Regions from separate parts of the Streptomyces sp. NPDC045026 genome, predicted to be linked through region 2. Evidence: riboswitches for the same ligand, from Rfam matches in the RefSeq annotation. Region 2 holds a riboswitch; each other region holds the start of a gene.
What was found. Region 2 has a riboswitch for cyclic di-AMP ahead of AC07EJ_RS15240 (M23 family metallopeptidase). Riboswitches for the same ligand answer to the same signal wherever they lie in the genome.
Positions count from the first base shown of each region.

Region 1: another riboswitch for cyclic di-AMP. It lies ahead of AC07EJ_RS15150 (transglycosylase family protein); the one in region 2 lies ahead of AC07EJ_RS15240 (M23 family metallopeptidase).
Region 3: another riboswitch for cyclic di-AMP. It lies ahead of AC07EJ_RS34130 (transglycosylase SLT domain-containing protein); the one in region 2 lies ahead of AC07EJ_RS15240 (M23 family metallopeptidase).
Region 4: another riboswitch for cyclic di-AMP. It lies ahead of AC07EJ_RS12500 (C40 family peptidase); the one in region 2 lies ahead of AC07EJ_RS15240 (M23 family metallopeptidase).

Region 1 covers NZ_JBWKIS010000005.1:445,537-452,532, forward strand. The annotation lists gene AC07EJ_RS15130 (SurA N-terminal domain-containing protein) at 1-53, shown strand, start outside; gene AC07EJ_RS15135 (nucleoside triphosphate pyrophosphohydrolase) at 101-1,138, shown strand; gene AC07EJ_RS15140 (cytochrome P450 family protein) at 1,197-2,474, shown strand; gene AC07EJ_RS15145 (transglycosylase family protein) at 2,614-3,585, shown strand; cyclic di-AMP (ydaO/yuaA leader) riboswitch at 3,755-3,926, shown strand; gene AC07EJ_RS15150 (transglycosylase family protein) at 3,931-4,620, shown strand; gene eno (phosphopyruvate hydratase) at 4,980-6,266, shown strand; gene AC07EJ_RS15160 (FtsB family cell division protein) at 6,363-6,851, shown strand; gene AC07EJ_RS15165 (DUF501 domain-containing protein) at 6,967-6,996, shown strand, end outside.
Region 2 covers NZ_JBWKIS010000006.1:21,051-28,046, reverse strand. The annotation lists gene AC07EJ_RS15265 (hypothetical protein) at 1-158, shown strand, start outside; gene mgtA (magnesium-translocating P-type ATPase) at 243-2,804, opposite strand; gene AC07EJ_RS15255 (tellurite resistance TerB family protein) at 3,023-3,478, shown strand; tRNA gene AC07EJ_RS15250 (tRNA-Met) at 3,549-3,622, opposite strand; gene AC07EJ_RS15245 (PP2C family protein-serine/threonine phosphatase) at 3,822-4,928, shown strand; cyclic di-AMP (ydaO/yuaA leader) riboswitch at 5,188-5,333, shown strand; gene AC07EJ_RS15240 (M23 family metallopeptidase) at 5,345-6,394, shown strand; gene AC07EJ_RS15235 (aldo/keto reductase) at 6,504-6,996, shown strand, end outside.
Region 3 covers NZ_JBWKIS010000022.1:144,089-151,084, forward strand. The annotation lists gene AC07EJ_RS34120 (FAD-dependent oxidoreductase) at 1-789, shown strand, start outside; gene AC07EJ_RS34125 (FAD-binding protein) at 1,113-2,711, opposite strand; cyclic di-AMP (ydaO/yuaA leader) riboswitch at 3,938-4,106, shown strand; gene AC07EJ_RS34130 (transglycosylase SLT domain-containing protein) at 4,109-4,873, shown strand; gene AC07EJ_RS34135 (MFS transporter) at 5,095-6,510, shown strand; gene AC07EJ_RS34140 (hypothetical protein) at 6,553-6,777, opposite strand; gene AC07EJ_RS34145 (maleylpyruvate isomerase family mycothiol-dependent enzyme) at 6,962-6,996, opposite strand, start outside.
Region 4 covers NZ_JBWKIS010000004.1:431,852-438,847, forward strand. The annotation lists gene AC07EJ_RS12490 (ATP-dependent Clp protease proteolytic subunit) at 114-749, shown strand; gene AC07EJ_RS12495 (hypothetical protein) at 757-1,065, shown strand; cyclic di-AMP (ydaO/yuaA leader) riboswitch at 1,419-1,596, shown strand; gene AC07EJ_RS12500 (C40 family peptidase) at 1,600-2,073, shown strand; gene AC07EJ_RS12505 (DUF6328 family protein) at 2,203-2,796, shown strand; gene AC07EJ_RS12510 (ATP-binding protein) at 2,818-3,252, opposite strand; gene AC07EJ_RS12515 (helix-turn-helix domain-containing protein) at 3,526-4,407, shown strand; gene AC07EJ_RS12520 (DUF397 domain-containing protein) at 4,417-4,653, shown strand; gene AC07EJ_RS12525 (8-amino-7-oxononanoate synthase) at 4,637-5,797, opposite strand; gene bioB (biotin synthase BioB) at 5,999-6,996, shown strand, end outside.

The DNA of each region.
Region 1 (6,996 bases), on a different contig from region 2:
CGTGGGTGCGCGAGGTCACGTCCCCGAAGACGGGGGACCAGCAGACGGCGTAGGGCCTCTCGCCCGATGCGCGGCAGGCGGCCTGGGTTACGTTCGAGACGTGAACCCCGAGAACCCCGAAAACGCTGCGAACGCTGCGAACGCAGAGAACGCTGCGAACGCACCCGCCGCCGCCCCGACCGGCCGCATCGTCCTGCTCACCACGAGCCACCGGGTCGCGCCCGGCCTGCTGTCCTGGTCGGCCTGGCAGCTGCTGCACGCCGCCGACGACGTGCTGTGTGCCGACGCCGCGCACCCGCAGCTGCCGTATCTGCGGGAGGCCGGCATCGAGGTGCGGGAGGCGGCGCCGAACGCCCACGAGCTCGTCGACGCCTGCGCCGGGGGCCGCACCGTCGTGGTCGTCGCCACCGCCGAGGGCGACCGGCGCCTGACCGACGGTCTGGCCACCCTCGCCGGGTCGGGCCGCGTCTCGATGCCCGACCTGGAACTGCTCCCGGCCTCCTACGACCTGCCGGGCGCCCGCCTCCTCGATCTGGTCCAGGTCATGGACCGCATCCGCCGCGAGTGCCCGTGGTCCTCGCAGCAGACCCACAAGGGACTGGCGAAGTACGCGATCGAGGAGGCGTACGAACTCGTCGAGGCGATCGAGGACGGCGACCGGGACGAACTGCGCGAGGAGCTCGGGGACGTACTCCTCCAGGTCGTCTTCCACGCCCGCATCGCCGAGGAGGCGTCCGGTGAGGAAGGGGACGAGGCGTTCTCCGTGGACGACGTCGCGGGCGGCATCGTCGAGAAGCTCATCCACCGCCACCCGCACGTCTTCGGCGACGACACGGCCCTCACCCCCGAGGACGTGAAGGAGCACTGGCTGCGCACGAAGGCCGTCGAGAAGCAGCGCGAGTCCGTCACGGACGGCGTACCCGTCGGCCAGCCCGGCCTCGCACTCGCGGCGAAGCTCGGCTCCCGCGTCCGCACGGCCGGCCTCGACGTGCCGACGCCGGGCGGCGAGGGCATCGGCTACGAACTGCTCGCACTCGCCCTGCGCGCCGAGGCCGACGGAGTCGACCCCGAGGCGGCCCTGCGAGCGGCGGCCCGCGCGTACCGGGACGCGATCCGCGGCGCGGAGGGGCTGGGCTAGAACCGGTCGGCGGTGGGGCCCGGCAGGAGTGGCGCGCCGCGCCGGATACCGTCGACGCGTGACCGACAAGCCCGCGCAGCGCACCGCTCCCGAACTCTTCACCTGGGAGTTCGCCACCGATCCGTACCCGGCCTACGCCTGGCTGCGCGAGCACTCGCCCGTCCACCGCACCACGCTCCCCAGCGGTGTCGAGGCGTGGCTGGTCACGCGGTACGCGGACGCGAAGCAGGCGCTGGCCGACCAGCGTCTGTCCAAGAACCCGGCGCACCACGACGAGCCCGCCCACGCCAAGGGCAAGACCGGCATTCCGGGCGAGCGCAAGGCCGAACTGATGACGCATCTGCTCAACATCGACCCGCCGGACCACACCCGCCTGCGCCGCCTCGTCTCGAAGGCGTTCACCCCGCGTCGGGTGGCCGAATTCGCCCCCCGCGTGCAGGAGTTGACGGATCAGCTCATCGACCGGTTCGCGGCCGAGGGTGAGGCCGACCTGATCCACGACTTCGCGTTCCCGCTCCCCATCTACGCGATCTGCGACCTGCTGGGCGTCCCGCGCGAGGACCAGGACGATTTCCGCGACTGGGCGGGCATGATGATCCGCCACGGCGGGGGCCCGCGAGGGGGCGTCGCGCGCTCCGTCAAGAAGATGCGCGGCTATCTCGCCGAACTCATCCACCGCAAGCGCAACGACCCGGGTGACGACCTCATCTCCGGCCTGATCCGCGCCTCCGACCACGGCGAGCACCTCACCGAGAACGAGGCCGCCGCGATGGCCTTCATCCTTTTGTTCGCCGGGTTCGAAACCACCGTCAACTTGATCGGCAACGGCCTGTACGCCCTGCTCACGCACCCCGAGCAGCGCGAGCGGCTCCAGCGGTCGCTCGCCCCGGGCGCCGCCGAACCCGGGCTCCTGGAGACCGGCATCGAGGAACTCCTGCGCTACGACGGCCCGGTGGAGCTGGCCACCTGGCGCTTCGCGACGGAGCCGCTGACCGTCGGCGGCCAGGACATCGCCGCGGGCGACCCCGTCCTCGTTGTCCTCGCCGCCGCCGACCGTGACCCGGCGCGCTTCGACGAGCCCGACACCCTCGACCTGTCCCGGCGTGACAATCAGCACCTCGGATACGGGCACGGCATTCACTACTGCCTCGGCGCGCCCCTCGCGCGCCTCGAGGGGCAGACCGCCCTCGCGACGCTTCTGACGCGCCTTCCGGACCTGCGACTCGCGGGGGAACCTGCCGATTTGCGCTGGCGTGGCGGGCTCATCATGCGGGGATTGCGCACGCTTCCGGTCGAGTTCACGCCGCATCAGGCGGGCCCGGACAAAGCCTCGTAGCTGACGGATCGTCAAGACTGTGACTTTCACGTGATCTCCGCTGCATCGACTTGTGACAAGCGTTCGACTCCCGCTACGTTCACCAGTCATCGCGGCACCACCCGCCGCAGCATTCCCCCAGCCCCCGAAAGGCGCCTCCATGCTCACCGGGAACGGTCGTCACCGTCGCCCCCGCCAGGCTCCCGCGCTCATCGTCGCCGCAGGAGTGGCCGGCTCCGCCATCGCGATCCCTCTGCTTGGCGCGACCAGCGCGAGCGCCGCGTCGACGGCCACGTGGGACAAGCTCGCCGAGTGTGAGAGCGGCGGCTCCTGGAGCGCCGATCCGGGCAACGGCTATTACGGCGGGCTCCAGTTCTCTCAGGAGACCTGGGAGAACTACGGCGGCCTCGACTTCGCGCCGCGCGCCGACCAGGCCAGCCGCTCGCAGCAGATAGCCGTCGCCGAGAAGGTCCTCGACGACCAGGGCCCGCGGGCGTGGCCGGTCTGCTCGGTCACCTCGGGGCTCACGGCGGACGACGCCGCGGCCGAGGTCGACCCCGGTGCGGCCCTGCCGACCCCGTCGGCGTCGGCCGGTGACTCCGGGAGCGACGACGCGGCGAAGGGCGACGCGAGCGACGAGCCGTCGGACTCCGCGTCCTCGGACGCGAAGGACGACTCCCGAGAGAAGAATCACGACAAGTCGGGCGATACCGCAGGTAACGCCACGGATGTCGCTGAAGCTGACAAGTCCGGCCAGGACGGCTCGACTTCGACCCCCGACGAGTCCTCCCCGGAGGCCTCGGGCGGCTCGGACTCCGCCACGCCGCCCGCCGCCGGCCGGCACCGCGGCGGCGCCGCTAAGGACGACACCGCCGGCTCCTCGCGCGCCGACGACGGCGCGGGCCGCCACGCCTCGCGCGGTGACGAAAACGGTCGTAAGGCCGCAAATCCGGACGAAGATACCTATACGGTGCGCGCCGGTGACAACCTCTGGGACATCGCCGACACCCATGACGTGGACGGCGGATGGGCCGCTCTGTACGCCGGGAACAAGGAGGCGGTGGGTGCCGACCCGGACCTCATCCTTCCTGGTCAGAGTCTGGATCTTGGGCTCGAATCGGGCGAAAAGTAGCGGCAGTTCGGGCTGAATGTCCGCTTTGGTGAGAGTGAGAGATGGGTCTCAAAGGCCCTGATCGTCTTTGAAATTAGGGCGATCCGCTGCTTACGGTCATCACCGCTCGCCACAGCGGGCCCCGTCGGATGTCACGCCGAATCCTGCCAATGTCCGTACGGGAACAGTCGTCGCGTAAGCGCCGTAGGCAGGAGCGGGGGACCCAAGGTAAGTGCCGGTCCCGGCCGTTGAGAGACGGCCGGACGACCGGCTTGGGGTTAAGTCGCACGCAAGACGTGCGACCGGGCACTCATCCGGCCCGAACCCGACAGCTCACCTCGTAGGCGTCGGTGAGGGGATCTCTCGATGCTGTTTTCCAGCAAGGGCAAGCACCGCCGCCCGTCCAAGGCCGTCCGTGTCGCCACGCTCGCCGGTGTCACCGGTGCCGCTGTCGCCGTCCCGCTGATGGGTGCCACCGGTGCCTCCGCCGCCACCGCCTCCGAGTGGGACGCGGTCGCGCAGTGCGAGGCCGGCGGCAACTGGTCGATCAACACCGGGAACGGCTACTACGGCGGCCTCCAGTTCTCCTCGTCCACGTGGGCCGCGTACGGCGGCACCGCGTACGCCTCCACTGCCGACAAGGCCTCCAAGGCGCAGCAGATAGCCGTCGCCGAGAAGGTCCTGGCCAGCCAGGGCAAGGGTGCCTGGCCGAGCTGTGGCGTGGGCCTCTCCGCCGCCTCGACCGGCTCCGCCGCCCCCGCGCCGGCCGCCCCGCAGCCGCAGGAGCGCAAGGCCGAGCAGCCGACCACCCGCAGCCAGGAGCGCACGACGCCCGCCGCTCCGAAGCAGGAGTCGAAGAAGACCGTCGAGACCCCGGCCGGAAAGAAGGTCAAGAAGGGTGACGGCGAGTACAAGGTGAAGGCTCACGACACCCTCAGCACCATCGCCGAGACGCACCACGTCAAGGGCGGCTGGGCGAAGCTCTTCAAGCTGAACAAGGACATCGTCGAGGACGCCGACCTGATCTACCCGGGCCAGCAGCTCCACCTCAAGTAGGCGACACGGGCCGGCGGCTCCGCCTCGAGCGAGTCGTAGCGAGTAATAGAGGAGAGCCGCAGCCCTCAGGCCGCTCGGGTACCGGCTTTCGGCGGATGGCCGGTACCACGCAAGGTCCCCAAGGACTCCCCGCCCCGGGTGCGCATTCCCCCGTCGCGCCCGGGGCGGGGCTTTGGTGTGTGAGGGGTCCTGGTTTTTCGTCCGTTGTCGGCCGGGGCTTTTTGTTCCGTTCGGAAACAATTCGCTCTCGGTTTTGTCCACGGGCCGGTCTGTCGTCCGGCTGATGGCCCGGAGCCGGATAGGCTCGTGTGTTGCCGGACCAAGCGGCCCGGCGTAGTTGCGTCACATCCCAGAAGGAGATGCTCGTGCCGTCCATCGACGTCGTCGTAGCCCGGGAAATCCTGGACTCCCGAGGCAACCCCACGGTCGAGGTCGAGGTCGGCCTCGACGACGGCAGCACCGGTCGTGCCGCTGTCCCGTCCGGTGCGTCCACCGGCGCGTTCGAGGCCATCGAACTCCGCGACGGTGACCCGAACCGCTACCAGGGCAAGGGTGTCGAGAAGGCCGTCCTCGCTGTCATCGAGCAGATCGGCCCGGAGCTCGTCGGCTACGACGCCACCGAGCAGCGCCTGATCGACCAGGCGATGTTCGACCTGGACGCCACCGACAACAAGGGCTCGCTCGGCGCCAACGCCATCCTCGGCGTCTCCCTCGCCGTCGCGCACGCCGCCTCCGAGGCCAGCGACCTGCCGCTCTTCAGGTATCTGGGGGGCCCGAACGCGCACCTGCTGCCCGTCCCGATGATGAACATCCTCAACGGTGGGTCGCACGCCGACTCCAACGTCGACATCCAGGAGTTCATGATCGCGCCGATCGGCGCGGAGTCCTTCTCCGAGGCCCTCCGCTGGGGCGCCGAGGTCTACCACACCCTCAAGAAGGTGCTGAAGACCAAGGGCCTGTCCACCGGCCTGGGCGACGAGGGCGGCTTCGCCCCGAACCTCGGCTCGAACCGCGAGGCCCTCGACCTCATCGTCGAGGCCATCAAGCAGGCCGGTTACGTCCCCGGCGAGCAGATCGCGCTCGCGCTCGACGTCGCCGCGTCCGAGTTCTACAAGGACGGCAAGTACGAGTTCGAGGGCAAGTCCCGCTCGGCCGCCGAGATGACCGAGTACTACGAGGAGCTCGTCTCCGCGTACCCGCTGGTCTCCATCGAGGACCCGCTGTACGAGGACGACTGGGCCGGCTGGAACGTCATCACCGAGAAGCTGGGCGACAAAGTCCAGATCGTCGGCGACGACCTCTTCGTCACCAACCCCGAGCGCCTCGCCCGCGGCATCGAGGAGGGCTCCGCCAACGCCCTGCTCGTCAAGGTCAACCAGATCGGTTCGCTGACCGAGACCCTGGACGCCGTCGAGATGGCCCAGCGCAACGGCTTCAAGTGCATGATGTCCCACCGCTCCGGTGAGACCGAGGACGTCACCATCGCCGACCTCGCCGTCGCGGTGAACTGCGGCCAGATCAAGACCGGCGCCCCGGCCCGCTCGGACCGCGTCGCCAAGTACAACCAGCTCCTGCGCATCGAGGAGATCCTCGACGACGCCGCGGTCTACGCCGGCCGCAGCGCCTTCCCGCGCTTCAAGGGCTGAGCCACACAGGCTTCGGTAGAAGCGTCGTACGTACGTCCCCGCACCCGGTCCCGTACCGTGTGCGGGGACGTACGCACGTAAAGGGGAGGCGCGAAGATGGCCGGGAGAGTCCGGGACAGGGACCGTGACCGGTTCTCCACCGCGACCCGGCTGCGTCTGCTCGGCGAGCAGACCGCCGAGCGCGTCTACCGCTCCCAGACCAGACGCCAGGCCCGCCGCTCCCGCCTCACCGGCCGCGCGGCACTCCTGGCCCTCGTCCTGTGCACACTGGTCGTCGCGCTCGCCTACCCCATAAGGCAGTACGTCTCCCAGCGCGGGGAGATCGCCGACCTCCAGCGCCAGCGGCAGGAGGCCCAGAGCAGGGTCGACCGGCTGCGCGACGAGAAGGCACGCTGGCAGGACGACTCGTACGCCGAGCAGCGGATCCGCGACCGGCTCCACCTGGTGATGCCGGGCGAGACCGGCTACATCGCGCGCGACCCCGACGCTGTGAAACGCACCCGCTCCGAGCAGGGCGCGGCGGGCCGGCCCTGGTACTCGAACGTCTGGGACGGCGTCGACAAGGCCGACCGCCCCGACAACTGACCCGCCACACCGAAGCCCGAAGCCCGAAGCGCCGAAGTCTCCACCCCCTGAAGTCCGCAGTACCTCTGAAGTCCGCAGTACCCCACCGAAGTTCACTGAAGGAAAGCCCCCAGGCATGGACACGCCCCCGCCCCAGACCGAGCCG
Region 2 (6,996 bases):
CGCAGTACTACCCGCCCGACTCGTTCTGCCGTCACACGGACGGGGAGTTGCGGACGGTGAACGGGCTGAACGCCAAGCTCTTGTTCTGGACCGCCCACAACACGACCTTGGCCATGCTGATGGCTGCCGCCTTCGCGCGGCGTCATCAACAAGCCTGATCGCGCTCGCCTCACACCACGTACTCCACGACGGGCGGCTCTTCCGTCACACCGCTGCGCCGTCCCGCCGAACTCAGTTGCCCCTCATGCCTCCCGTACGTACCGCCTCTTCACCGCCGTCAGCGCGGCCGCGTACAGGGTGAGGACCGCCGCGAGGAGTGCGTAGTACACGGGTGGCAGGGCAGTCATGCCGAGCGGGTGGGCGGCGGGGGTCAGGGGCAGCAGGATGCCGACTGCGGTCAGGGACGCGACCGCCCAGCGGACCGGGCCCGGGGTGCGCGGGGCGCGGCCGGTGCGCAGGAGCAGCATCACCAGAGCCTGTGTCAGGAGGTTCTCGGTGAACCAGCCCGAGTGGAACGCCGCCTCGTCGGCCCCGCCCGCCGTGGAGTGCAGGGCGAGCGCGAGGACGCCGAAGGTCGCGAGGTCGGCGGCGGCGTTGAGGACGCCGAACCCGGTGATGAAGCGCAGGAAGTCGCGCGGGCGCAGCGTCGTGGGCCGGCGCAGCGCGTCGGCCGCAGGCCGGTCGAAGGCGAACGAGAGCTGGGCCGCGTCGAAGCACAGGTTCTGCGCGAGCACCTGCGCCGGGAGCATCGGCAGGAACGGCAGCAGGAGGCCCGCCGAGAGCATCGCGATCACGTTGCCGAGGTTCGAGGAGAGCGTGACGCGCAGATACGTGGCGATGTTGCCGCTGCTGTGACGGCCCGCGGTGATCGCGTGGCCGATCGCGGTGAGGTCCTTGCCCGGCCGGTCCGCGGGCTGCGCGAGGACGATGTCCGCCGCGTCGCGCGCCACCGCGACCGCGTCGCGCGGGCAGATCCCGACATCGGCGGCGCGCAGTGCGGGCAGGTCGTTCACGCCGTCGCCCAGGAAGCCGACGGTCGTCCGTCCGCCGGAGCGCAGGGCCGTCACGATGCGCGCCTTGTCGGCGGGGGTGCAGCGGGAGAAGACGGTGGTGCGGTGGGCGAGGCGGGACAGTTCCGCGTCCGTGAGCGCGTCGAGGGCGTCCGCGGTCTGTACGTCGCCGGGAGCGAGCCCCAGATCGCGCAGGGCGCGGGCCGCCGTGCCGGGGTGGTCGCCGGTGATGACCTTGACCGTGACGCCGCGCTCGCCGAGGTCGCGCAGGGCCTGCGCTGCGGTCGGCACGAGGGCGTCGGTGAAGGTGACGAAGCCCGTGAAGGCGAGGCCGTGTTCGTCGGCGGTGCTGTACGCGCGGTGCCGGGCGGGGCGTTCGGCGGTCGCCACCGCGAGGAGCCGCAGCCCGTCGCCGGACAGCGCCGCCGCTCGGGCGAGCAGACTCGCGCGTTCCGTTTCGTCGAGGGCGCACCGCTCCAGGACGTTCTCCGCGGAGCCCTTGACGGCGAGCGTGACCGTGCCGGGCGTGCCGGGCAGCCGGACGACGACGGTGGCGAGGCGCCGTACGGAGTCGAAGGGCAGGGCGGTGATCCCGTCGTACGCGTCGGTGAAGGCCGCGTCCGCATGCGCGATGAGCGCCTCGTCGAGCGCGTCCGGGGCCGGCAGGTCGGCGAGCTGGAGCGTCCACCAGGCGGAGACGGCCGCCCAGTGCAGCGCGTCGGGGTCGGTGCGGGCCAGGTCGACGGCCGGACGGTCCTGGGTGAGGGTGCCTGTCTTGTCGACGCACAGGATGTCGACGGCGCCGATGTCGTGCAGCGCGGGGAGCCGTCTGACGATGACGCCGTGGGTACGGGCGAGCAGCGCCGAGCCGCGGGCGAGCGCCGTCGTGACGATGACCGGCAGCATCTCCGGTGTGAGCCCGACGGCCACCGCGACGGCGAACGGCAGGGTCTCCAGGCCCCGGCCGCGCAGCGCGGCGCCCGCCATCAGGACCAGCGGCGGCGTCAGCAGCATGAAACGGATCAGGGTCCAGGAGATGCCGTGCACCGACCGCTCGAACGCGCTCGCCCCACGCCGTGCGCCCACCGTCCCGTGGGCCGCTGCGAAGCGGGTTCCGGCACCCGTCGCGAGCACCACGGCGCTCGCGCTCCCGGACGCCACGCTGCCGCCCTGGAAGCACAGTTGCGTCGACTCGCCGTCCGCGGGCAGGTCCACCGGACGCTTGTCGACCGGCACCGACTCCCCGGTGAACGCGGCCTGTTGCACGCTCAGGCCCTGCGCCCGCAGGAGGCGCACGTCGGCGGGGATCAGGTCGCCGGGGCCGAGGCGCACCACGTCGCCGGGCACCAACTGGCTTACGGGGAGCTCACGTTCGGCCGGTGAGGCGGTTCCGTCGTCGCCGGGGCGGCGCAGCACGGTCGCCGTCGTCGCGACCAGGTCGCGCAGGCCCGCCATGGCACTGTCCGCACGGCGCTCGCCCGTACAGCGCAGGACGCAGCTGACGCCGACCAGGACGAGGATCACGCAGGCGGTGCCCCAGGCCGCGACGGTCGCCGAGACGAGGCCGAGGCAGAGCAGGACGCCGGTGAACGGGTCGCGCAGGCTGCGGGCGGCGAGGCGGGGCCAGGACAGGGGGCGCGTTCCTGGCAGGACGTTCTCGCCGTGGCGGGCCAGGCGCCGCTCGGCCTCCGCCTCGGTGAGGCCACGTGGGCCGCTGTCGAGGGAGCGCAGGAGCTGGAGCGTCGTACGGCCGGCGGGCGGGGCGGCGACGGGGTCCGGGGCGGTGTCGGTCACTCTCGTGCGCCGTCACGGATTCTCGGGTGTCGTCACCGTCGTCTTCTCCCGTTCATCGGACCGCGAAAGGCTCCCCCGTATGCGGTGCAAGGCCTTCAAGGGGTGCAAGGCGTTCTGGGGGTGGGTTCTGGGGGTTCAGTTTAGGGGCGGAACTTTTGCCGCTCGCCGCTAGTTTCTACAGCGCTGTAGAAGATCAGTAAGGCCGAACGAGGAGAGTCATGGCCCTGTGGGATCGCTTCAAGGAGTCCGCGTCGACGATGCAGACGCAGCTGATGGCGAAGAAGAACGACCTGAAGAGCGGCGCCTTCCGTGACGCGAGTATGGCGATGTGCGCGCTGGTCGCCGCGGCCGACGGCACGGTCGACCCGGCCGAGCGCAGCCGCGTGGCCCAGCTCATCTCCACGAACGAGGTGCTGCAGAACTTCCCGGCGGACCAGCTCCAGAGCCGCTTCGACGCGAACCTGAACAAGCTGACCGCCGACTTCGCCTTCGGCAAGGTCAGCGTCCTCCAGGAGATCGCCAAGGCGAAGAAGAAGCCCGCCGAGGCGCGCGCGGTCATCCAGATCGGCATCGTCATCGGCGGCGCCGACGGTGACTTCGACAAGACCGAGCAGGCCGTCGTCCGCGAGGCCTGCCTGATGCTCGACCTGCCCCCGCACGAGTTCGACCTGTAATTCAACAGGTGAGGGGATACGGGATACACCGAAGGCCCGGAACCATTGGTTCCGGGCCTTCGGCCTTCAGTAGCGGGGACAGGATTTGAACCTGCGACCTCTGGGTTATGAGCCCAGCGAGCTACCGAGCTGCTCCACCCCGCGTCGGTAAACACGACTCTACGCCATTACGGCGACAGAACGCGAATCGGTTCCTCAGCGTTCCGCGATCCGCCGCCTCGGGCCCCTTTCACCCGGTCGGTCCCACCAGGTCGCCCGCCGCCTGTTCGGGGGGAACTCTGGGGTGGGGCCCGATGACGTGCGCAGACGCGGGACCGACGCGGACGGTGGCGGGAGACGAGCTGTGGGGCAGCGAGGAGGGCACAGGCGAGAGACGGAGCAGGGCCTGTCCCGCGCCCGGTTCCTCGTCCGTCTGCTGCCCGTGCTCCTCATCGTGGTCGGGGCGATCTACGACTACGTCACGCCGTCGACGTTCACCGGCGTACCCCTGTTCACCGCGGCCCCGCTGGTCGCCGCCCCGTTCTTCTCGCCCCGTGGCACTTTCCTGACCGGTCTCGCGACCGTCGCCGTCGTACTCGGGGTGCATCTCAGATACACCCGCAGTTACGACACGGACGCCGTCACCGAACTCGTCACGGTCGTGACCGTCGCCGTCCTCGCCTGTGTCATGAACCGCGTCGTGCGGCGGGGCAGTGAGCAGCTCACCTCCGTGCGCCAGATCGCCGAGGCGGCCCAGCGCGCCGTTCTGCCCGAGCCCGCGGAGCGCATCGGCGGCCTGGAGATCGCCGCCCGCTACGAGGCCGCCCAGGCAGGCGCCTTCATCGGGGGTGACCTGTACGCGGTGCAGGACACCCCGCACGGCGTACGGCTCGTCGTGGGCGACGTACGCGGGAAGGGCATGGGGGCGGTGGCCGCCGTGGCCGTCGTCATCGGCGCCTTCCGGGAGGCGGCCGAGCAGGAGTCGACCCTGGAGGCGGTCGCGCAGCGTCTGGAGCGGGCGCTCGCGCGGGAGGGGATGCGGCGCAACGGCCTCGACGAGACCGAGGGCTTCACCACGGCCGTGCTCGCCGAGATCCCGCACGGCAACGGCCTCGTACGGGTCATCAACCGCGGCCACCCGGAACCCCTGCTCCTGGGCGGCGACGGGGCGCTCAAGGTCCTGTCGGCGCCGGAGGCCGCGCTGCCGCTCGGGATGGGCGAGCTCGGCACCTGGCCCGACCGCGCTTCGGAGACGGAGTTCCCGTCCGGGGCGACGCTGCTGCTCTACACCGACGGCCTCTCGGAGGCGCGCGACGTGCACGGCACGTTCTACGACCCGGCGGCGCGGCTCGCCGGGCGGATGTTCTCCGGGCCCGATCCGCTGCTGGCCGCGCTCGCCGCCGAGGTCCGCCGGCACACCGGGGGCGGCACGACGGACGACATGGCGCTGCTCGCGGTGAGGCGGCCGTGAAGCAGCAGTGAAGCAGCGGTGACCGCCGCCTTCACCTTCCGTAGTCGAACGGCGTCGCTGCGCATAACATTTGACAAACCGTCAGATGGGCGGCCCGCTCCGACGGCCGGTCAACTCGCCCGATTCCGCCCGCTCGTGCCCCGATAAGTCCAGGCCAAAGGCGTTAACGATCAGTCGGAACAGCTTGGAATCGAGCCCTGGTGTCTATTAACGTTCGATAACGCAGCGCGGTCGTCCCAGCCGTCACAAGAGATGGCTCCGTGCGCACGCGCCTAATCCCGCAAGGGAGCCGGGGAACCACCAACTTGGGGTGAATCGGACGTCTTTCCTTGCGGAAGGCGTCGGTAGGAGACCTTCCTGCTCCGAACCCGTCAGCTAACCCGGTAGGCGAGAAGGAAGGAAAGGAGCGCGCCCCAGTGGCGTCAAACCGGCCTGCCCCAGAGTTCTCCTACGCGCCGATCGACGAAGCCTTCGGCCCGGCGGACGAGCAGACCTGGGAGGAGTGGAACCCCACCGAGGAGTCCATTCGCCCCGTACGCGGCAGGCACCGCGTAGCCAAGCAGCGCGGCGGTCTCGCGCGCAGCTCCACCGTTCTCGGCGTCGGCGTGATCGCGGCCGTCGGCGCGGGCGGCATCGCCACCGCGCAGGGCGGCAAGCCCCCCGTACACATCTCGATGCCCGACCTCTCGGCCGTCAAGGACTCGCTGCCCGACGCCAAGTCGCTGCCCGGCGTGGGCGCGCTGATATCCGACGGCGCCGATGACTCGTCCGGCGCCTCCGCGAGCCCGCTGACCGAAGCCGGTGTCAGCACCGCGGACGCCGAGCAGGGCACGACCGCCGGTGAGGCCCTGCGCGCCCGCATCATGCAGCAGGCCGAGCAGCAGCAGGACCAGGCCGCCGAGGCCGAGGCCGCAGCCGCCGAGCAGGCCGCCGCGAAGAAGGCCGCCGACGACGCCGCCAAGGAGCGGGACGCCGCCACCGCCAAGGCCGCCGCCGAGAAGAAGAAGGCGGAGGAGGCCGCGAAGAAGAAGGCCGAGGCCGAGCGCCTCGCCAAGCTCGCCAAGAGCTTCACGCTGCCGGTCGCCTCGTACACGATCACCGGCACGTTCGGTCAGCCCGGTTCGATGTGGTCCTCCGGCTACCACACAGGTCTCGACTTCGCCGCTCCGACGGGTACGCCGATCAAGGCGATCCATTCCGGCACCGTCAAGGAGGCCGGCTGGGCGGGCGCTTACGGCTACCGCACGGTCCTGGAGCTCCCGGACGGCACCGAGCTCTGGTTCTGCCACCAGTCGTCGCTCAACGTGAGCGCCGGCCAGAAGGTGACCAGCGGCGACATCATCGGCCGCGTCGGCGCCACCGGCAACGTGACCGGGCCGCACCTCCACCTGGAGGTCCACCCGGGCGGCCAGGCGACCGGGGTCGACCCCGCTCCGTGGCTGCGCTCCAACGGCCTGACGATCTGAGGCTCGTACCCTCCGAACCCCGGCGGTCCTGACGGCAACCCCCCGACGTCAGGGCTGTCGGTCCGGCATGCCCGGAATATCTTGATCCACATCGGTGTTGTGGGTGGTCATGACTTCTCTTCGCAAGCTCGGCTCGTCAGACCTCGAGGTGTTCCCGCTCTCCCTCGGCGGCAATGTGTTCGGCTGGACCGCCGACGAGGCGCAGTCCTTCGCCGTGCTCGACGCGTACACCGCCGCCGGCGGCAACTTCGTCGACACGGCCGACGCGTATTCGGCGTGGGTCCCGGGCAACAAGGGCGGCGAGTCCGAGACCGTCATCGGCAAGTGGCTGGCCGCGCGCGGCAACCGCTCCGATGTCGTCATCGCCACCAAGGTCGGCGCCCACCCCGACTTCAAGGGCCTGTCCGCGCACACCATCAAGTCCGCCGCCGACGAGTCCCTGCGCCGCCTCGGCACCGACTACATCGACCTCTACTACACGCACTTCGACGACCCGTCCGTGCCGGTCGAGGAGATCATCACCGCGCTCGACGAGCTGGTGACGTCCGGCAAGGTGCGCGCCATCGCCGCGTCGAACCTGACCCCGGAGCGGCTCCAGGAGT
Region 3 (6,996 bases), on a different contig from region 2:
ACCATACGAGCCCGGCGCGGCGTGGTCCTGGCAACCGGGAGCTTCACCTACAACGAGGGCATGCTGGCGGCACACGCCCCACTGCTCCTCGACCGTCCCGGCTCGGCGGTCGAGGAGCACGACGGCATCGCGGTCCGACTCGCTCAGGCGCTGGGCGCGGGGGTCGCGCACATGGACGCCTGCGAGGTCGCGCTCCACATGGACCCGCAGTACCTGATCCGCGGAATGATGGTCAACGGCCGGGGACAGCGATTCATCAACGAGGACACGTACCCCGGGCGGATCGGTCAGGCCGCACTCTTCCAGCAGGACAACCAGACGTTCCTCGTCCTCGACGAGCAGGGGTTCGAGGAGGCCCGCAAAGCCTCCTCCGCACCGGACTCCCTCCAGCTGAGGCCGACTTGGGTGTGCGAGACGGCGGCCGAGGTGGCCGCCGAGATGGGGCTGCCGCCCGGTGCCCTGGAGGCGACGCTGGAGGTCTACAACCGGCATGCCGAGGAGGGCCGGGACCCGCTGCTGCACAAGGCCGCCCGCTGGCTGCGGCCGCTGCGCGGCCCGCTGGGCGCGGTCGACCTGCGGGGCATGACCTCGGGCTTCGCCCTCGGTGGACTGACCACCGGCACGGACGCCGAGGTGCTGCATGTGAACGGGGAGCCGATCCCCGGGCTGTACGCGGCGGGCCGGGCCACGGCGGGCATCGCCTCCTGGGGGTACGCGAGCGGTGCGTCGCTCGGCGACGGCAGCTTCTTCGGCCGCAGGGCAGGACGCAGCGCGGCGCTGAACCGGTAGCACTGGCGTGGGCGGGCAGGCAGGACGCGGCCCGCCCCGTCAGCCGCGTCGGCCGTTCACCGCAGCGGACGGGGCATGTTGGTGAAGCACTCCTCGTCACGCCGGAACCAGCCCGGCGCCGCGAGGATCCCGCGGTCCACCCCCGCAGGGTCGTCCCGGTGATGACCCCGGACTGCTCCGACGGCAAGAACGTCACCGCGTCACCGTGGGACGTGGAGCACCAGAGCGCATTCCATCAACTTCTCCTCACGGAACCGGAATACGCGATCGCGTACGGGTGCTGTGGCGGCCGGCGTGGACGGCCACGCGGGCGGCGTTCCCGATCACCGGGCCACCGCCCGCTGTTGCACCATGTCCGAGGCGGCGATGTGCCCGAAGACCATGGCGGAGCCGATGGGTACTCCGGGCCCCGGATAGACGGGGCCGGAGACGGAGGCGGTGGTGTTGCCCGCCGCGTACAGACCGGGGACCGCGCTGCCGTCCTCGCGCAGCACCCGGGCCCGGGCGTCGGTCCGTACACCGCCCTTCGTGCCCAGGTCGCCGAGGACGATCTGCACCGCGTGGAACGGGCCCTCCTCGATCGGCACCAGGCAGGGGTTGACCGCGTCGCCCTGGGCGAAGAAGCGGTCGTACGGGTCCTCTCCACGATGGAAGTCCGCGTCGACGCCGTCGGCTGCGTAGCTGTTGAACGTCTGCACGGTGGTCCGCAGGGCTCCGGCGTCGACACCTATTCGCTCGGCGAGGCCGTACAGCGTGTCAGCGGTGCGCCACAGCCCGGCCTCGGTGAAGGCCTTCCGGTCGGCGGGCACCACCGTAATCCCGGGCAGTTCGTCGCCGAACCGTCCGTCGAAGACCCACCAGACCGGGTTGTCGTGCGTGGTTCCGGCCTTGGCGGCCAGCATCTGACGGCCCATCCGGTCGTACGGCAGCGACTCGTTCGCGAACCGGCGGCCGGAGCCGTCGACGAAGATCCCGCCATGCAGGCCGAGGGTGAAGGCGGCCGAACCGTCGGGGAAGCGCAACGACGGGCACCACCACGACTCGTCGAGCAGAGCGGTGGCGGCTCCGGCCTCGGCCGCCGCGGTGATCGCGTCTCCGGTGTTGCCTCCAGGTGCGCCCATCGTCCAGTCGGCACCGGGCAGGTTCTGCCACTGGCGTCGCAGCTCGGCGTTGGCCTCGAAGCCGCCCGCGGCGAGCAGCACTCCCCGGCGGGCGCGGATCCGCACAGTGCCGCCGTCCTGCTCGGCCTCGGCACCGACCACGCGGTCGCCCTCGACGATCAGCCGTCGCAGGGCGGTGTGCCGCAGGGTGCGGCCGTGCCCGGTGGACTCCAGCGCGAGCAGCAGGCGACCGATCAAGGCACGGCCGTCGGTGAGCGGGCCGTCAGGCATGGGCAGACCGAACCGTTCGGCCCACGCCGGTGGCCGTACCGCGCCGAGAAGTGCGTGCGGCGCCTCGGGCGCCGGCAGGTCCACGGGGAACACAGCGCGGCCCGCCTCGAAGCGGCCGGGTGCGGCGTAGTAGTCGGGGAAGGCGCGGTACTCGAATCGCACGTGCGCGTTGCCCTCGAGGAAGGCGACCGTCTCTCCGGCGTGGTCGAGGTAGGCGTCCTGCAGCTCATGCGGGGTGGCGTCGCCCACCACCCCACGGAAGTACGCGCGACCAAGGTCGGCGGAATCCGCCACACCGCCCCGCTCCTGGGCCTGATTGCCCGGCAGCCACAGGCCGGCGCCTGCGTAGGCGGTGGTGCCGCCGAAGTAGCCGGTCTTCTCGATGACCAGGGTGTCCAGTCCACGGACCGCCGCGCTGTACGCGCCGGTGAGCGCGCCACCGCCGGAACCGGCCACCAGGACGTCGCACTCCTGGTCCCATCTGTTCTGTGTGGTCGTGTTCTGCGTGGTGCTGTTCTGCGTGTTCGGCATCTCGTCCCTTGGATGTGGTGGGTTGCCGGTGGTTGTGCGCCGGCAGCCGGGAAGGCACGGCGCTCGTACCAGAGCAGGTGAACGGCGCGGGTGACGATGCGCCAGTCGGCGGCCGTGCGCGCGTGCGTGTCCTCGTGGTGGACGGGGATCAGCACGTCGGTGCCGCCCCGCCCCTGTCAGCCGGCGGGAGACGAGTATGGGCCGGAGGCAGGACGACGGCCATGGCGCTTTCCCGATGGGTGGGATTGCCGGCAGTGCGCCCTGGCAGGTACGGCGGCGTGCCTTCGGTCAGGCTCTGTTGAGCGGGACGGGAAGCCGGCCGCTGAGCACGGCGACGAGGAAGGCCGTGAGCGAGCCGTCGATAGTGACGCTCCCGCTCCCTCTCGCGTTTCAGTGAGTGGGATCAATTGAATTATCCGATGGTGCGTTCCGGTCCCTAATTGACGTCCCGTCACTATCGGGATCGGTCTCGACGGAACTGCCAAGACCCTGATTCGAGGCGTCCTTCGCCTTCGGGACTGGCGGTTGGACCATCAATCTTTAGCCCTGTGACCATCGTTGACCTGTCCGCAGAGAACTCAACTCGCCCGCCGGCAAGGCCGCCCAATGGACCCGACCACTTGGGAACGCCGGGCATCAGCTCACGGTCGAGGAATCACCAGGCGCCACCCAGCCGTCGACGAATCGCGCCATCCGGGATGCACTCGAGCAGGAACTAGGAACTCCACATTCCACTGACCCGAGAGGGCCTGCCGACCATCGGCCGCAGCGAGTGCCTCAACGGTGCGTGCAGAGGAAGGTCCGGACGCGGCCAGGCCAGCATTGATGGACATATGTCCAGTTTGACACGAAATGCCCACTCCTCGATATGTCCATGTTTGCGCATGAATGATACTTCTTCGCATTATTAACGACATATACAAAGACTGACCGCATTGCCCGGCATTCACGCGAAACATCACGCTCCGGCATCTCCGTCGAGCCGCATTCCAACCCGCATCCCATTCAGTGAAATGGGTCACGCCGACCACCTTGGCCCCCGGGGCCGGCCGAGCGGACTTCCGTTCCACGCAAAGAGAGTTGGGCTTTTCGATCAAAGAGGGCGCAGTGTTCCGGCCGCCAGGAACCGACCTCGCGCATTCCCTATTCAAATTTTGGTCTTGTTCCGTCCGGGCTTTCTCGCCTAACGTCACGGCCAATCCGGATGGAACGCCGAATCCTGCCGCTGTCCGGAAACTCCCACTCACTCACGCACGCACGGCAGGAGCGGGGAACCCAGGTAAGTCGCTGATCCGGATTCCGGAACGGCTCGGGGTGAAGTCGCATTCACAGTGCGGCCGGACGTCTCCCGTCCGAACCCGACAGCTCACCTCGTAGGCGACGGAGAGGAATTCGTCATGGCTGCACAGGGAAAGCACCGCCGCCCCAAGTCCAGCTCGCTCACCCGGGGCCTCGCCGCAGCAGGCACGGGCGGGGCTGTGCTCGTTCTCCCGCTGCTCGGCGCGACCGCCGCCAGCGCGGCGCAGGCCGACACGGCGGCCAAGCCCGCCGCGGCCCAGACGAGCTACGTCGTCGTCGCGGGAGACTCCCTCTCCAAGATCGCCCGAGACCACTCCCTGAGCGGCGGGTGGAAGAAGCTGTACGACGACAACCGCAGCGTCCTCGGCGACGACCCGAAGCTGATCCACCCCGGCGTCAAGCTCACCCTCGGCAAGAAGGGCCCGGCCGAGTCCGCGCAGAAGCCGGCCGCCGCCAGGGCGTCCGCCGAGCGGGCGGACCGCTCCGAGCGCACGACCACGCTCACCGCCAAGCCCGCCGTCGCCCCGGCGAAGAAGTCCTACACGAACGACCTCGACGGCTGGATCAAGGAGTCGCTCGACATCATGGCCCAGCATGGCATCCCCGGCTCCTACGAGGGCATCCACCGCAACGTCATGCGCGAGTCCTCCGGCAACCCGATGGCCATCAACAACTGGGACTCCAACGCTCTCGCCGGAACCCCGTCCAAGGGACTCCTGCAGGTCATCGCCCCCACGTTCGCCGCCTACCACGTGCCCGGCACGTCGATGGACAGCTACGACCCGGTCGCCAACATCACCGCTGCCTGCCACTACGCGGCCGCCCGGTACGGCTCGATCGACAACGTGAACGGCCCGTACTAGACCGCATCCCACCTCGTCCGAATCTCCTGACGGACGCAGCAAGGCGAGGCGAGGCGAGGCCACCCTGGCAGGGGCCGGGCGATGCCTGACCCCACGGGCCAGGGTGGCCCGGCCCCGCGGCCGTCCCGAATCGCACTCCTGACGAAGCGGTTCAGCGTGAGAGCTTGACACGGCCGTGGGCTGCCGAGGGAGGCGCGTTCCTGAAATAACGTGTCGCCATGATGCGTAGCGGCGGCCCTCAGGGCTGTGGACCGGACAGGTCTGCGGCTTCGGGCCGGCCCCTGGCCCCGCTGCTCGCGGTCTGCGCGGGCTACTTCATGGTCATCCTGGACGTGACCGTCATCAACGTCGCCGTTCCGGTGATGGGGCGGGACCTGTCGACCTCACTGACCGGGATCCAGTGGATCACCAACAGCTACACCCTGATCTTCGCCGGCCTGCTGCTCACCGGCGGTGCGCTCGGGGACCGGCTGGGCAACCGCCGGATCTTCTGCACCGGGGTAGCGGTGTTCACCGTCGCCTCGGCGGGCTGCGGGCTGGCCCCGAGCACCGGGACTCTGGTCGCCGCCCGGCTGCTGGAAGGACTCGGTGCGGCGCTGATCGTGCCCCCCTCCCTCGCTCTCCTCCAAGAGGCGTACCCCTCACCCGTCGAGCGCTCCCGGGCCTTCGGCCTGTGGGGCTCCATGGCAGGCATCGCCGCCTCCGCCGGCCCCCTCCTGGGCGGTCTCCTGGTCACGACCGTGGGCTGGCGCTGGGTGTTCTTCATCAACCTGCCCGTCGGATGCGCCTGCCTGCTGCTCACGCTGCGCCGCGTGCCCGCTTCGGTCCGGCGGACGGACCGCCCCGTGGACTGGCCGGCCCAGTGCGCGATCATCGCGATGGTGGCCCTGCTGACCGCCGTACTCAACGAGGCCGGACGACGCGGCTGGGCGGACCCACTGATCCTGACCGGGGCCGGCCTGTGCGTGCTGGCAGCCGCCGCGTTCGTCCTGCGCGAGCACCTGGCCCGCACCCCCGTGCTGCCCCTGCGTCTACTGCGCTCCCGCCCGATGAGCGGGGCAGCGACCATCGGCATGCTGTTCAACTTCGCCTTCTACGGCATGGTCTTCACCGCCAGTCTGTACTTCCAGCATCAGCGCGGCCTGACCGCGCTGCGCACCGGGCTCGCCCTCTTCCCGGCGGTGGCGATGACGATGTTCGCCTCCGTCCTGTCCGGGCGACTGGCACGCCGCACGGGACACCGCCCGCTTGTGGTCACCGGCATGCTCCTCGGAGCGGCAGGCCTGGCCGGCTGGGCCGCGGCCGGACCGAACCCGGACTACGCACTGCTCGTCGCGCCGATGATGGCGGCGGGCTTCGGGACGTCCTTCGCCCTCACCGGGTCAACCACCACCGTGATGGCCGCCGCCCCGGACGAGTTCTCCGGCACCGCCTCCGCCCTGTTCAACACCACCCGCCAGATTGGCAGTGCCGCAGGCGTCGCGCTGGGAGGCTCCCTGCTGGCCGCCGCGGGCAACTTCACCGCCGGGCTGCGGACGAGCATGGCCATCGGTGCGGCCGCGTACCTGACGGCCGCCGCCCTTGCGCTCTTCTGCATCCCGATCCCGCAGAAGGCACCCCGCCACGCCACCGACTGACTGGCCGGCGAGCCACGGCATGGCCGGCACGTCAGTCATCGCTCAGTCCTTGACGCGGTGCAACTGGATCTCTCGATTCACGAAGAGGTGCACGAAGCCGCATCGCCAGCAGATCAGCCCCGTCGCGGTCTCATCGGCCCAGGCCAGATTGAACAGCTCCCCACCAGTGCTGTTGAGCTTGACGCCTCGCTCACGGAAGAGATCGCTCTTGCAGACCTGGCATGTGATCCACATCTCCCCCAACGAGGCCCGCACTGCTTTCGCCATTTCCGCTCCCCCATGATTGCGCTTCGGCGACCGGGCGGCGGTCGGTCCACGCTTCGCCACTCGATGTCTTCGTTGGAGTGATCATCGCTGTGATCCGGCCTGGGATGAAGAGAGTTGAGTAAGACCTGAGCAACAAAAACGGGCGGTGCCGCCGCAGCGACTCCCGTACGGGCACGGGCACCCGCTACGGCGCCCTGAACAGGGTGGGGAAGCCCGGGG
Region 4 (6,996 bases), on a different contig from region 2:
TTCTCGCGCCTCGCACGCCTCCGACCTTTTCCACTCTCCGTACGTCCTGTACATTTTTTACAGAAGCAGCGACCGAGTAGCGACCGAGTGTCGCGCTCAAGGAGGCACGCGTCATGACCCGACCTTCCGCCCGCTACGTCCTGCCCGAGTTCACCGAGCGCACCTCGGCCGGGCACCGCACGTTCGATCCGTACTCCAAGCTCCTGGAGGAGCGCATCGTGTTCCTGGGGACGCCGATCGACGACACCTCCGCGAACGACGTGATGGCGCAGTTCATGCACCTCGAGTACGCCGCGCCGGACCGGGACATCGCGCTGTACATCAACTCCCCCGGCGGCTCGTTCAGCGCGATGACGGCGATCTACGACACGATCCAGTTCGTCAGCTGCGAGGTCGAAACCGTGTGTCTCGGGCAGGCCGCCTCCGCCGCTGCCGTACTCCTGGCCGCCGGGACGCCGGGGAAGCGGGCCATGCTGCCCGGCGCGCGCGTGGTGATCCATCAGCCCGGCTTGCCCGAACCCGCACAGGGCCAGCCGACCGACCTGGAGATCGAGGCCCGTGAACTGGTGCGCATGCGGGCCCAGCTGGAGGAACTGCTCGCGCGGCACACCGGGCGGAGCCGCGAGCGCATCGGCGCCGACATCGAGCGGGACACGATCCTTCGGGCCCAGGACGCCGTGGAGTACGGGCTCGTGGACCGGGTCATCGAGAACCGCAAGACGTCCGGTTCGGCCCCCGGCGCCCGGTGAACCGGCGATGCTGCCGCCCGAGCTGCCCCCACTGCCCGCACTGACCCGCGCCGAGTGCGAGCTCCTCGACCGCTACCTGGAGGTCGTCGACCTGCTCGGCAGGATCAACCCGGCCAGGAGCGACCACACGTACGGCGGACTACGGGCCGCGCAAGCGCTCGTCAGCAAGGCGACGGCGCTCAGGGACGCCCTGACGCTCATGCATCAGCGGGGCGAGAGCGAGGTCCACACGACGACGCTGGCTCAGGCTTTGCGGGTCCTGGACGGAGAAAGAAGGACACAACGGGTCACTCTGCCACCGGAGCCGGTCAATTGACGGCGCATCCGAGACCGAAGCGATCGACTCGAACCGTCCGGAGCCGGGCTGAAACGGACCAGAAGAGGTACCCACATACGGAGTAGCCGGTACTCGCACATGCGAACCGGAAAAGTTGCGCGGAACGTGTACGCGGAGTGCGGAATTTCGCCTTCCGCTGCTGGTGCGGGCGTCGTTGGGACCCCCGCGCCGGGGGCGAAAGGTGCGCTGTCCACCCGAACAGATCATTCGTGAGGACACTCACACACGGCCGATTCCGCGCTGCGGTCGCGCCGTTCGTGCGTGAAGATCCCTTCCGACGACAAGCCCCCGCCGCCGCGGCGGGGCGGTCCGTGCGGACGCCGAGTCCTGCCGCCGTACGGATGCCAGGTCGACAGAAGTGGATCGGCAGGAGTGGAGGACCCGAGCATGACGGGCCGCCGGAGCTGTTTTCCGGGCCGGCCCTTGGGGTGAAGCCGCACTTCGCGGCCGGGCAACTTCGCCAGCCCGAATCCGACAGGTCATCCTTCACAGGCGGCTGACGAAGGGTTGCGCATGACTGCGCTCAATCGTGTCCCGTCGCTGCTCACCAGGGCCGGCACCGCCTCGGCCCTCACGCTCGCCGTAACGGGTGGCAGCCTGCTGGTCCCCGGAGCCGCGCCCCAAGCGGAAGCCGCGCCACCGGCGACGAAGGCCCTCCAGATCGCGGCCTCCAAGAAGGGAAGCCCCTACCAATGGGGGGCCTCAGGACCGCACAGGTTCGACTGTTCGGGCCTGACGCGCTACTCGTTCAAGCGTGTGGGCAAGAAGCTGCCCCGCACCGCCGCCCAGCAGTACAACAAGACCCGCCATGTCTCCGCGTCCCATCGCCAACGCGGTGACCTGGTCTTCTTCCACGCGGGCCGCGGCATCTACCACGTCGGCATCTACGCCGGGAAGGGAAAGATCTGGCACTCGCCGAAGACCGGTGCCGTGGTGCGACTGGAGCGGATCTGGACGAAGAGCGTCTGGTACGGGCGCGTGCGGTAGGTCGTGTCCGCGAAGACCCTTCGCGTCGCCTGACGGGTCCCCAGGGGGCCTGGGGACCCGTCAGGCTTCGGAGGGGCACGCGCCCGCCCCGTCCGCCTTGGAACCGCGCGATGGGGTACTCGTGGTCGTATGGACGAGGACCGACCCGCAGGCGGTGAGGACGACCGACGCGCCACGGGCCCGCCCGGCGGAGCTCAGGACCGGCATCAGGACCGGCATCAGGACCGGCATCAGGACCGGCACGAGACGCGGCTGGAGCGTGCTGACCGGAACTTCGGCGAGCTGCTCCAGGAGCTGCGAGTCACCCAGACGGGCGTGCAGATCCTCTTCGCGTTCCTGCTGACGCTCGCGTTCACTCCGAGGTTCCCGTCGCTCGACGGCGTGCAGCGCGCGACCTACATCGCGACCCTGCTGCTCGCGGTGCTCGCCGCCGCGCTGTTCACGGCGCCCGCGGCGCTGCACCGCGCGCTGTTCCGGCGGGGTGCCAAGCCGGAGATCGTGCAGATGTCCTCGCGGCTCGCCTCGGCCGGCCTGGGCGTTCTGATGCTCGCCCTGGCCGGGTCCGTGCTGCTCGTCGTGGACGTCACCGCGGGGCGCGCGGCGGGCATCGCGGCGGGGGCGTGCACGTTCGCGGTCTGTGCGGGCCTGTGGGGCGTGCTGCCGCGTCTGGTGCGGCGCTCACTCACGCGGGCACAGGAAGGGACGGACACCCCGTCCCCGTAGCCGCCTCGTGCCTGCTGCCCGTCACGCCTGCGGGACGGGGACCGTCCACGGCAGGGCGATCCATACGGTCTTGCCGCCTTCGGGGGTGGGCCGGACCGACAGGCTTCCGCCGCACTCCGCGGTCAGACAGCGGATGATCACCATGCCGCGCCCGTTGTCCTGCTGGACGGCGGCCGGCAGCCGCTTCGGGTAGCGCGGGTGGCTGTCCGTGACACCGATGCGCAGTTGTTCGTCGCGCGCCAGATGCACGTCGACGGTGAAGACCGGTGACTGCCCGCGGGTGTGCATCACCGCGTTCGTGGCGAGTTCGGAGACGATGAGCCGGACGGTGTCGGCTGTTTCCGCGTCGCGCGGCATGCCCCATTCGGCGAGTACGTCACCGACATATGTGCGGGCCGAGGAGACCGAGGCGGGATCGCTCGGCAGAGTGACGGATGCTTCCTGGTGATCTGCCATGGCGACGTCGTCCCTTTTTTCGCCGGGGCCTGAATCCGACACATGGCGGATGACTCGAGGCGCCCCCCGGACTGGTGCTTCGCGCCAGAGTGCCACTCCCGCTCGACCCATGGAGCCGATCCCCCGAGATATGCATATATCTGTCGCTCGAAGCGGTGAACTCTGCGTCGGTGGGCCGCATTTGGGCGTACGCCGCCTGCTTCCTCTACCGTCGGCTCAGAACAACGATCCGGCGGGCCGGAAGGAGCCGGGCCGCAGGTCCGAGGAGACGGAATGAAACACGGTCCGGCGGTGCGCCGCCGCAGGCTCGGCGCGGAGCTGCGCGCGCTGCGTGCCCGCGCGCAGCTCACCAGTGGTGAGACGGCCCGGCTCGTCGGCTGGCACCAGTCGAAGGTGAGCCGTATCGAGACCGGGCGCAGCGGCGTGAAGGCGTCGGACGTACGCCTCCTGCTCGACGCGTTCGAGGTTTCGGACCCCGGCATACGGGATCTGCTGGTCGCGCTGGCCGGGTCGGGGGACGACGGCGGCCAGCACTGGTGGCACGCCTACCGGGGTCTTCTGCCGCCCGCCTACCGGGACTTCATCAGCCTGGAGTCGCAGGCGTGCCGGGTCAGGACGGTCGAGACGTCCGTCGTGCCGGGACTCCTCCAGACGCCCGACTACGCGCGTGCGGTGACCAGGGCCGCGCTCGACGGGCTGCCGGACGGGCAGGTCGACGCCCTGGTCGAGGTGCGGATCGCCCGGCAGGACGTGCTGCGTTCGGCGTCGCCGCTGCGGCTCAGCGCGGTGCTCGACGAGGCGGTGCTGCGGCGGCCGGTGGGCGGTCCCGAGGTGATGGCGGAGCAGCTGCGTCATCTCACCGCCGTGGCAAGGCTTCCCCATGTGCGGCTACAGGTTTTGCCGTTCGCCGCGGGAGAGCATGTCGGACTCACCGGCCCTTTCGTTGTGTTCTCCTTTCCGAACACTTCTGATCTCGACGTAGTAGTTCTCGACCATTTGACGAGTAGCCTCTACCTCGAGCGGAAAGAAGACCTCAAGGCGTACACGGACGCCTTCGACACCCTTCGGATCCACGCCCTTTCGCCCGGGGACTCACTGGATTTCATCGCCGGGATCGCCGGAGCACACCGCCCTGAGGTCAGTGAACGCACGTAAGGAGGCACCATGTCAGCTCTGCCTCGGTACGTACCATCCGCCGCGGTTCCCAGCACCTCTCTGCACGACGCGCCATGGCGGCGAAGCAGCCGCAGCACCGGAATGAACAACTGCGTCGAGACGGCCGCCCTGCGCCGCGGCCCTTCGGCCGGACTGCTCGCCGTGCGCGATTCCAAGCGCACGGCCGGAGCCGCACTGCTGTTCTCGCCCTCCGCGTGGGAGGGGTTCCTCAACTCCCTGCGGTGAAAGCAGAGTCGGGAGCGTTGCGGCTGATCACCCGTACGGCCTCGGCGATTTGATCGTCGGTCAGGTCGGCGCGGGCGGTCAGCCGCAGCCGCGAGATGCCGTCCGGCACGGACGGGGGACGGAAGCAGCCGACGGCGAGGCCCGCCGCACGGCACTCGGCCGCCCAGCGCACCGCCTCTTCGGGGGACGGCGCACGCACGGAGACGACGGCGGCGTCCGGCCGTACGGCCTGGAGCCCCTCGGCGGTGAGGAGTTCGTGCAGCGAGGAGGCGACGGCGCGCGCCCGGTCGGCGCGCTCGGGCTCGCGGCGCAGCAGGCGCAGGGCCGCGAGTGCGGCGCCGGCCGCGGCGGGCGCGAGGCCCGTGTCGAAGATGAACGTCCGTGCGGTGTTGACGAGATGGTCGATCACCCGGGCGGGACCGAGGACGGCGCCGCCCTGGCTGCCGAACGACTTGGACAGCGTGACGGTGACGACGGTGTCGTCGGCGCCCGAGAGCCCCGCCGCCTGCGGCGCCCCCCTGCCGCCGTCGCCGAGCACCCCGAGCCCGTGCGCGTCGTCGACGATCAGACCCGCCCCGAACTCCCTTGCCACTCCGGCGAGTTCGGGCAGTGGAGCCGCGTCGCCGTCCACCGAGAAGACGGAGTCGGAGACGACGACCGCCGGCCCCTGATGGGTGTCGAGGGCCTTACGGACGGCGCCCGGGTCGGCGTGCGGGACGACCTGCGTGGCGCCGCGGGCGAGCCGGCAGCCGTCGATCAGGGAGGCGTGGTTGCTCGCGTCCGAGACGATCAGGGAGCCGTGCGGAGCGAGCGCGGTCACGGCGGCGAGGTTGGCCGCGTAGCCGGACGACAGGACGAGCGCCGCCTCGAAGCCGCAGAACTCGGCCAGTTCGCGCTCGAGTTCGGTGTGCAGCTCCGTGGTGCCCGTGACGAGCCGGGAGCCGGTGGCGCCGCCGCCCCAGCGCAGCGCCGCGTCCGCCGCTCCCCCGGTGATCTCGGGGTGGCGGGTGAGGCCGAGGTAGTCGTTGCTCGCGAGATCGAGGAGGGGGTTCGATGACGGGCGGGGGCGCAGCGTGCGGACGAGTCCGGCGCCGCGGCGCACGCGCTCCTGCTCGTCGATCCAGCCGAACGGCGATCCCGCCATGTGAGTCCCTCCGACGGCCGTGTGTCGCGACCGGTTCTCGAGTGGGGTGTGCTGTCCCGTGCCCCTGCGTCTTTGTAGGCAGTGCACAGACACTAGCGGGACATCCAGCCGCCCAGTGTGTGGCAATACCCACACGTCGAACCGGCAGAGTTGTCCGGAGCCTCCTTGGCCTGAGCAGGGGACGTAGGCCAGGATCGGGCTATGGACCTGCTGAACACGCTGGTGGACAAGGGGCTGCGGCGCGAGCTGCCGAGCCGTGAAGAAGCGCTCGCCGTTCTGGCGACTTCCGACGACGAACTGCTCGATGTGGTGGCCGCGGCCGGCAAGGTGCGGCGCCAGTGGTTCGGCCGGCGGGTGAAACTCAACTATCTGGTCAATCTCAAGTCGGGCCTGTGCCCCGAGGACTGCTCGTACTGCTCGCAGCGGCTCGGGTCCAAGGCGGAGATCCTCAAGTACACGTGGCTGAAGCCCGACGAGGCGTCGAAGGCCGCGGCCGCCGGTGTCGCGGGCGGCGCGAAGCGGGTCTGTCTGGTGGCGTCCGGTCGCGGCCCGACGGACCGGGACGTCGACCGCGTGTCGGAGACCATCGGCGCGATCAAGGAGCAGAACGAGGGCGTCGAGGTGTGCGCCTGCCTCGGTCTGCTGTCCGAGGGCCAGGCCGAGCGGCTGCGCGGGGCGGGCGCCGACGCGTACAACCACAACCTCAACACCTCCGAGAGCACGTACGGCGACATCACGACGACGCACACCTACGCGGACCGCGTCGACACGGTGCAGAAGGCCCACGCGGCCGGCCTGTCCGCCTGCTCCGGGCTCATCGCGGGCATGGGCGAGAGCGACGAGGACCTGGTGGACGTCGTCTACTCGCTGCGTGAACTCGACCCGGACTCGGTGCCGGTCAACTTCCTGATCCCCTTCGAGGGCACGCCCCTCGCCAAGGAGTGGAACCTGACGCCGCAGCGCTGCCTGCGGATCCTCGCGATGGTCCGCTTCGTCTGCCCCGACGTCGAGGTGCGGATCGCGGGCGGGCGCGAGGTGCACCTGCGCTCGATGCAGCCGCTGGCACTCCACCTCGCCAACTCCATCTTCCTCGGCGACTACCTGACCAGTGAGGGCCAGGCGGGCAAGGCGGACCTGGACATGATCACGGACGCCGGGTTCGAGGTCGAGGGCACCGACCAGGTGACGCTGCCCGAGCA